One region of the Paenibacillus sp. NRS-1782 genome, then DNA from elsewhere that is predicted to be linked to it. Evidence: riboswitches for the same ligand, from Rfam matches in the RefSeq annotation. Region 1 holds a riboswitch; the other holds the start of a gene.
The links. A riboswitch is a leader RNA that binds a small molecule or an ion and turns the genes downstream of it on or off. The one in region 1 is predicted to bind cyclic di-AMP.
Positions count from the first base shown of each region.

Region 2: another riboswitch for cyclic di-AMP. It lies ahead of ACIFQM_RS14100 (G5 domain-containing protein); the one in region 1 lies ahead of ACIFQM_RS01285 (hypothetical protein).

Region 1 is NZ_JBITPH010000004.1:81,982-86,692, forward strand. Features, by position in the region: gene kdpB (potassium-transporting ATPase subunit KdpB) at 1-392, opposite strand, end outside; gene kdpA (potassium-transporting ATPase subunit KdpA) at 451-2,127, opposite strand; gene kdpF (K(+)-transporting ATPase subunit F) at 2,277-2,354, opposite strand; gene ACIFQM_RS01285 (hypothetical protein) at 2,567-2,962, opposite strand; cyclic di-AMP (ydaO/yuaA leader) riboswitch at 3,078-3,253, opposite strand; gene ACIFQM_RS01290 (glutathione peroxidase) at 3,622-4,107, shown strand; tRNA gene ACIFQM_RS01295 (tRNA-Leu) at 4,264-4,346, opposite strand; gene ACIFQM_RS01300 (urease accessory protein UreF) at 4,620-4,711, shown strand, end outside.
Region 2 is NZ_JBITPH010000038.1:11,066-15,776, forward strand. Features, by position in the region: gene ACIFQM_RS14090 (HD domain-containing protein) at 1-748, shown strand, start outside; gene ACIFQM_RS14095 (TatD family hydrolase) at 790-1,560, shown strand; cyclic di-AMP (ydaO/yuaA leader) riboswitch at 1,762-2,044, shown strand; gene ACIFQM_RS14100 (G5 domain-containing protein) at 2,314-3,462, shown strand; gene rnmV (ribonuclease M5) at 3,610-4,155, shown strand; gene rsmA (16S rRNA (adenine(1518)-N(6)/adenine(1519)-N(6))-dimethyltransferase RsmA) at 4,163-4,711, shown strand, end outside.

The sequences.
Region 1 (4,711 bases):
GACACCATCACAATGTCACCCTTGCGCAGCTCGGTCGAGCTGACCACCTGAATCTCATCCCCGACAAGCTTATTGGCTTGAGTATCCTGCTTGGATTTTTTCAAAGAGGCAGCCTGTGCCTTACCCCGCCCTTCCGCGAGCGCTTCGGCAAAGTTAGCAAAGAGCAGCGTGAACAACAGAATCATAAAAACCGCCAGGTTAAAGCCCATTTCGTTACCCGTTCCAAAATAACCGGGGAACAGCAGCATCAGCAGCACGACCAATGTGCCGATCTCCACGACGAACATGACTGGATTTTTCATCATGATCATCGGATTTAATTTCATAAAGCTATCCTTGATCGCATGCTTCAAGATGCTTTTATCCAGCATGCGTTTGCGTTGTTCCTTCATGATCAAGCACCCCGTTCATTCATTCTCATTCTCATTTTCTTCTTCCTGTTCATCTTCTTCACATGGTCAAAAACTCAGCCACAGGCCCCAATACGATGACGGGCAAGAAGGTCAACGCACCAATCAGCAGCACAACCCCGATCAGAATCGCCCCAAACAGCTTGTTGTCTGTGCGAAGTGTGCCCGTCGTCACTGGAGTCGGTGCTTTGGCATTCAATGAAGCCGCTACAGCTAACAGTGCAACAATAGATACATATCGTCCAAAGAACATAACCACACCCGCTGTCGTGTTCCAGAATACGTTGTTATCCGCAAGACCCTCAAATCCCGAACCGTTATTAGCCGCAGATGACGCATATTCATATAACACCTGAGTCAACCCGTGATATCCGGGGTTCGTGACCGCATCGTATCCCCAATGACTCATAAAGGCGAGCGCAGTCGGCACCAAAATGAGAAACGGATGTACCAAAATGGCAATCGCGATCAGCTTCATTTCCTTGCCTTCTATTTTCCTGCCCATAAATTCCGGGGTCCTGCCGACCATCAATCCACATATAAACACACCCAGAATCGCATACATCAGCATATTCATCAGCCCGACACCCTTACCGCCGAAAATGACGTTCAGCATCATTTCGCCCAAAGCAGCCATACCGCCCAATGGAGTCAGTGTATCGTGCATGTTATTGACCGAGCCTGTCGTAGCCGCCGTCGTCACCGCCGTGAACAATGCCGATTGTCCGATGCCGAAGCGGACCTCTTTCCCTTCCATGCTACCCTGAGAAGCATCCACCCCCAGTGCCTGAATCAGCGGATTACCCGTTTTCTCTGATACGTACGTAATGGCTAGGAATACGAGAAACAGTACCATCATGGAGCTAAATATAATCCACCCCTGCTTGCGATTACGAGCGAATAGCCCAAAGGTATACGGCAGTGAAGCCGGCATCACCCACATCGCCAAAATTTCCAGCACATTCGTCCAGGGGTTTGGATTTTCAAAAGGATGCGCCGAGTTGGCCCCATAGAAACCGCCCCCGTTCGTCCCCAAGTGCTTGATTGATTCCAGCGAAGCAACGGGTCCCAAGGCCATTTGCTGCTGTGTTCCGCTCAGCGTCGTGATATCCGCCGCAGGCTGAAGCGTCTGCGGTACTTTCAATCCAACCAGCACCAGTGTAAGTACAAAGGCCAGTGGCAGGAAAATCCGTATAATCGCTTTGATAAAATCCTGAAAAAAGTTGCCCATTCCTTCTCCGCGCCGCGTCAATCCTCTCATAAAAGCCGCAGCAACCGAAAAACCGGAAGCAGCCGAAGTGAACATCATCATCGTAACAAACGCCATCTGTGTCAGATACGTAAGCCCGCTTTCTCCGCTATAATGCTGGAGATTCGTATTGGTCATAAAGCTGATCACCGTGTTAAAGGCCAGTGACGCCTCCATATTGCCGTTTCCAGTCGGGTTACCGGGAAGCAGTCCCTGCAAGCGCAGCAGCACATAGCTGATCGCTACAAGCACGACATTCGTAGCAATAAAGCTCATCACATACGTGGTCCAACGCATGCTCTCCAGCTTTTTCAATCCTATAACCTTATAAATCAACTTCTCCGTCCCGCCAAAGACTCGATCCGTCCGATTTGGTTCATTGGAGAACACATGATATATATAGGTGCCCACTGGTTTCACCAGGAGCAGCAATATCACAATCACAATTCCAATTTGCAGCAGCTCCATCATCTATTTCCTCCCTCAAAATACTCCTGCGTTTGGACAACAGACGGGTTCATCGCACCAGTCGAATGCACACGTTTGCGAAAGCCCGCTGACTCTGATGTTTCATCCATGATCTGCTGTCCCCCGCCCGCTTGATCCTGCTTAGCTGATTAGAACTTTTCAGGATTCAGGAGTGCGTAGATTAAATACACAAATACAATAGCCGTAAGCGCAAGCACAACCATCATCCCTTTCGCCCTCCTTTGGAGGTCTGCGCATCACACCAGCGTACAAGCATCAGTATCATTCCATAACTCACAGCCATCACCAGCAGCATGTATATATCCATCATGTTCATACCCTCCCGTATCCGTTCTTAATTCATCATTCTGACACTCTCGTAAAATCGCTATGCAACTAAATTCGCAAATTTTAATGTATACCAGCACACCGTAAGCGACTATCCGTTCAGCAGGAAACCCACCTCTCCGTTCAAAGTGTAGATCACATGGTCCGCTCCCAAACCTCGATAAATCCCTTGAGGATTACAGCCGTGTGTAATGACATAGATCGGATCTGCTGTCAGCGGCCGGCATATTTGCAGAAAACGGCACGTCAGATTCAAGCTGTTCTCGAACAAATACACGCAGCCAATTTCTTTTTTGGGAAAATTCCATTTCCCCGCTTGCATCGTATTGATGCGCACAACATGCTCCACACCCATTTTTTTGAGCTGTCGTTCCTCCTGAGCGCTATTCGTCAGAACCGCAAACGCCAGTTTTTTGAACATAAGCAATTTCACAAAATTTCTGCCCGTTTCATTTGGTGCAGTGACAATGATTAGCCGACCTTCCATCAGTAGCTCCTCTCCCGGTATAAAAAGACAACAAAAAGAAGCCAAAGGAAAAAGGCTTTCCTCCGGCTTCTTACGTAACCATGATAAAATAAACCATGGCTGCACACGGCGGTTTGTTGCCTCTCCCTGTACGCTTACGAGGTTAGCTGTCGGATTCGGACGTGAGAGTCGCCCTATTTCTGGCACTTGGCCAGAAAATTCACCCCATGAGACACACGGCCCTCTAAAAGCCGCATAGATCCCGTTTGGTTCCCCCGCTTTTGCAACTGCAAAATTCAGCGCTATAGACAATTCGTTGCTGCTTCATTCACTTCATTTGAAATTACGTCTTGAATCATACACCCGCGCAAGGAACACTGTAAAGCTCACCTGCGGGGTTATAAATCGGTCTTTAGAGCATAAAAGATTAATAACAGCGCTTACAACATAAATATTCTTCTCCCAGCTCCTTCAAGCTCGGTTTTTCATCTCTTTTCGAAAATGAAGAGGCATGTCAATATTGACGTATGGGGAGCGTTTTTTGTCCTTTATTTGTAAAAGAGAAAGAAAAAGTGCTGTATGCACCTGATAAACGGCGCATTACATCTATTTATAGGTTTGCAACTCTTCGTTAAATTTCTTACAATTTAATTGTAGAATATCAAATTAGGAGGAAAACCATGACCGTTTATGAATATGATGCACAAACCCTGCAAGGGAACGTAATTCCGTTGTCCACATACGAAGGAAAAGTACTGCTCATCGTGAATACAGCCAGCAAATGCGGGCTAACCCCCCAATACAAGGCGCTACAAGAACTATATGACCAATACCAAGAGCAGGGTCTTGAAATCTTGGGGTTTCCCAGCAATCAGTTTGCCAAGCAAGAGCCAGGTTCCAGCGAGGACATTTCGGAGTTTTGCCAGATCAACTATGGAGTTACATTTCCGATGTTTGCCAAAATAGATGTCAATGGCGATCAGGCGCACCTTTTATTTCGCTACCTCACCCAAACAGCTCCCGGCGTATTAGGCTCCAAAGCGATCAAATGGAATTTCACTAAATTTTTGATTACACGCGAAGGTAACGTATTTAAGCGCTATGCCCCACAGACAACTCCAGATAAACTGACGGGGGATATTGAGAAGCTTTTACAGCAAAGCTGACAGGCTATTTCATCACCTTCTCACAAGCAGCCGATCCAGGCAACTGCTCCTGCGGCTAGGAAAAAGGATATTTTAGTTCAGCTTATATAACAAAAAAAGCATCCAATCACGTCAAAAACGTGTCAGGATGCTTTTTTAACTGTGTCTTGCATGTAATGCGGTCGAGAGGACTCGAACCTCCACGGGCGTACGCCCACTACCCCCTCAAGATAGCGTGTCTGCCATTCCACCACGACCGCAAATTCTAATGTTTTGAGGCAACAGATTTATTATACTCCCTTGTATTCTATTTGTAAACATAAATACAACAATTATTTTAAAGTCATATAATATAACATGTAATAGCTATAAAAATATTTAATTTGACATGTCAGCACTATGAGTGTAAATATATATTACATAATATCTCTATTTTTTCTAAGTACTTTTCTGAATGCGCTTTTTAAAGTTATTTAATTTAACATGAACATTCTATTCCAAGGAGGCGAACCGCATTGCACAAAGGCAATCGTTTGCTGAACTACGCATTGCTGTTGGACCCTTCCCTGCCTGTCGGTGGCTTCACTCGTTCCTACGGGCTGGAGGAGCTGTTTCGCAATGGCCG
Region 2 (4,711 bases), on a different contig from region 1:
TGCTCACTCGACAGGCGTCAATTATGGCACCATTGATCTGGATCGTATTTTACGGCTGTTGCGTCCTCATAATGGAAGAATTGTAGTGAAGGAGTCAGGTATGCATGCGGTAGAGGATTATCTGATGTCACGCTATCAGATGTATTGGCAAATTTATTTTCATCCTGTGACGCGCAGCTCGGAAATTTTATTGCGTAAGATTTTCAAGCGGGCGAAGGAGCTGTTTGGAAACGGATATGAGTTTAGTTTTCTGCTGGAACCGTTGCCGGATCTCTTTCGGGGAGAGCTTACGGTGGAACAATATTTGATGCTCGATGAGTCTTTGATTCAGACAGTATTCAGTCAGTGGAAACAGGAAAAGGACGAGATTTTAAGCGATTTGAGCGCCCGTTTTATGGATCGCAAGCTGTATAAATATGTAGAGATTGAAAATATGGATACAGATACCATTGACGACATTCGGACAGCGCTGAAGCAGGTTGGTTTACATCCCGAATATGATCTGGAAATTGATTTTCCGACGGATCTTCCTTATGATGTGTTTCGGCAGGGTGGCTCGACGGACAACCAGATTTTACTGCTTGGACGTAAAGGAGAAGTGAGAGAAATTTCCGAAGTATCGGAAATTGTGCGCTCCATTAGCGGTATTCACCGGGGTAAATATCACATGTACTATCCCCAAAACAAATTGGATGGGGTAAAGGACAAGCTTCCTGCCGAAATAAGGAATTATTTTGTCAAACAATAGACAAACATATGCCAATAAAAGTAAATAAGGGGACATGAATTTTGAATTTATTTGACACTCATACCCATCTGGATGCGCCGCAATTTGACGAAGATCGGGAAGAAGTTATAGCACGTGCTGTCGAAGCGGGAGTAACCCGCATGATTAATATCGGATTTAATCGTGAGACGATTCCATCCACGATGAAATTGGCTGAGACGTATGATTTTATTTATGCGGCAATTGGATGGCACCCACAGGATGCGATTACGATGCAGGAGGGGGATTTGGAATGGATTGCATCGTTATGCAGTCATAAGAAAGTCGTGGCGATCGGGGAGATTGGTCTGGATTATTATTGGGACACATCACCGAAGGATGTACAGCATCGGGTGCTACGCAACCAGATTGGACTGGCTCGTGAGCTGCACATGCCAATTGTCATCCATAACCGGGATGCGCATGAAGATATTGTTAAGATTTTGCGTGAAGAAAAGGCGAGTGAGGTTGGCGGAGTCATGCATTCCTTTTCCGGAAGCTGGGAGACGGCTAAAATGGTGCTGGATATGGGCTTTCACCTCTCTTTTGGCGGACCCATAACGTTCAAAAATGCCAAGCAGCCAAAGGAGGTACTCGCACAGGTGCCGCTGGACCGTCTGCTCATTGAAACGGACGCTCCCTATCTAACGCCCCATCCGTTCCGCGGGAAGCGAAATGAGTCCGCACACGTGGGACTGGTCGCAGAGGCGGCTGCCCAAATCAAGGGAATTACGGTGGAGGAATTAGTGTCAATAACGACCCAAAATGCCTTGGAACGATTTGACATTAAGTGAAAAAGTGAAGGAATCGATCAAAATAAAGAGATAGACGAAGCTAATCATGAATTTGTTGCAGGAAACTCGAGAATATTACAATATTTTAACCGAATATTTTAAAAAATGTACTTGAAACCTGCTTTACAACATGCATAGAAACAGGATATCATCTTTTCAGTGAATTGTTGTTTGAGTGTAAACATCAACAGCTCATTTCATGAACCAGTCTCGCTGAGTCCCTTTTACAGGGAACGGGGGAACCGATATGGCTTACAGTACGTCCGGCGTATGGCAAGAAGGGAACGTCTCTTCCGTCCAGCCGGCTCGACCGAAATTCTTTTCCCGGATGGGATTGAACAGGTGGAGGGGCCGTATTTCGATTTCTTTCTGGGTCTTCGGGGTGAATGCGAAGGCGACCGCCATGAGCGGTTGACCCAAGCTAGGGCGTCTCTCTACGTCCGAACCCGACAGCTAACCCCGTAAGCGTAACAAGAGAGAAGCCATCTCGTGCATGATTTTTCCGCATATTCGCACATGCCGGAAGCCACGAAAGAGCTCTCTAGTCTCTTTTTCTGGCTTTTTTTGTTGTGAATAAAAGAAAATCTGTCATCATACTGTGATTAAACAGGGGAGGACAGCATGCCGCGAAGACGGGTACATGGTGCAGGACAGTCGCATTACGGGCTTGTCTTGTAGAAAATCTGTTATAGTCACGTCAATCTCAACTATGTCTTACTCCAGACGGCGGGCTATGTAAGGAGGACGGAGGAAATGGGCATTTTCCAAAAAGAGGAGACCCATGAGTCACGCTCATCCAGCATGTCTTACGTATTGCGTTGGAAGCAAGAAAATGTGCGCCAGGCTGCTTTGGTTGCTATTTTTCTAATCGCACTAACGATTATGATTTCAATTCTGGTGTACACTGAATCTAAAAAACAGGTCTTTTTTGTCATCGATGGTAAGGCATCTGCGGTAGAAACCCGGCAATCCCAGCTCCAAGATTTGCTCAAAGAGCATTCGATTTCACTTCAGCCGCATGATACGGTTTCGATGCCGCTGAACGGAGCAGTACAGGATGGGGATCGCGTAGTCATCAAACGTGCCAATCAGGTCAAATTATCCTTAGCCAACGAGACGAAAAAATTGTACACAACAGAAAATACAGTAGAGGGTGCCATTCGCACCTCGGGCTATAAATTATCGTCAAATGATAAAGTTTATCCTGCTCTGGATGCTTCTGTTTCGTCTAACATGGACATAAAAATCATCCGTGTGAAGAAACAGCAGGTTGAACAGAAGCAACAGGTACCTTATCAGGTCATCAAAACGGCCGATCCAAGTCTCTATAAAGGTGATAATCGGGTCATCCAAAGCGGTAAAACGGGTGTTGTGGTCCAGCATGTTCAAAAGGTATACCATGACGGAAAATTGGTATCCAAGCAGCTGGTAAACAAGGAAGTCGCACAGAATCGTGTGGATAAGGTGATTGCGGTAGGAACGAAGAAAAAACCGGTCGTTCTGGCTGCTTCTGTCGGTCCTGAAGATGCCGTTAAGGCAACACGGGTTAGTTCGGACAATGCTGTCCGTAAAGCAGGTGTGAATTTTAAATATAACAAAGTATTACAAAACGTCTCCATGACGGCCTATTCGTCACAGGAGCCAGGTATCGGTACACGTACCGCATCCGGCACGCGTGTCACGGAAGGACGCACCATCGCTGTCGATCCGAGTGTGATTCCAATCGGCTGGTGGGTATATATTGAAGGGGTGGGCTTCCGCCGTGCGGAGGATACCGGTGGCGCAATTAAAGGCCACAAAATCGATGTGTATTATGAGAGTTTGAGTCAAGCCAATCAGTTTGGTCGCAAGCACGGTAAAACCGTATATGTGATTGGACCCGTGAAGCCTGAAATGAACTAAAAACGTGTTGTATATGTTTAGGGCAATGCGATAGTATTAACATCATAGTTATGCCATGCTAAGAAGAGGATACCCTCTTCTTATTTTGTTTTCAAAAGCAGGGAAAGATGAATATAGCTGACTGTGTAGCAGTGGAGGGAAACGCAAATGATCAAGGAAGTGATCGTGGTAGAGGGTCGGGATGATACGGTCGCTATTCGCCGTGCTGTCGAAGCGGATACGATAGAAACGGGCGGCTCAGCCATTAATAAAATGACGCTGCGCAAAATTGCGCTGGCGCAGGAGCGGCGGGGTGTCATTATTTTGACCGATCCCGATCATGCAGGGGAGCGTATCCGCAAAATTATCGCCTCCAAGGTGCCTGGCTGCAAGCAGGCCTTTATACCAGAGGCAGAAGCGACGCGCAAAGGGGATATTGGCGTGGAGAATGCCTCGCCTGAAGCGATCAGACATGCTCTGGCACGGGTGCATACGACGGTGGAAGGGGCCGATCCGCTAATTGATTGGGCGGACCTGATTGACGCCGGGCTGATCACCCACCCGAATGCTGCTGCACGACGTATGGCTTTGGGTAATATGCTGGGTATTGGTTACTGTAACGGTAAGCAGTTACATAAACGGCTCGCTGTGTTCCAGATCAGCCGTGAGGAATTTGCCGGTGCGCTGGCACAAATTGAAAGTGAAGGAATGTGATATCCGTATGACAGGGATTCAAAATATAGCAACACCGCGGCGCACGAAGGAAATTATTCAGCGGCACGGGTTTTCGTTCAAGAAGAGCTTGGGACAAAACTTTCTGATTGATCAAAATATTCTGAACAAGATCGTGAATGCTGCGGGATTGGACGAAACGAAGGGCGCACTGGAGATCGGTCCGGGGATTGGCGCTTTGACCGAGAAGCTGGCGCAATCGGCCAAGGTAGTTACAGCTGTCGAAATTGACCAGCGGCTTTTGCCTATTCTCGAAGAGGTGCTGGCCCCTTATGAGCATGTGAAGGTACGCCATGGGGATGTGCTGAAGCTGGATTTGCGAGAGGTGTTTGCTTCCGATTTTGCCGGGGTCAGTAAAGTGAGCGTCGTCGCTAATCTGCCGTACTACGTCACTACACCGATTCTGATGAGGCTGCTGGAGGACAAGCTCCCTCTGGAGAATATTGTCGTCATGATTCAAAAGGAAGTGGCTGAGCGTATGGCAGCGTCTCCTGGGACGAAGGATTACGGCAGCTTGAGTATTGCAGTGCAATATTAC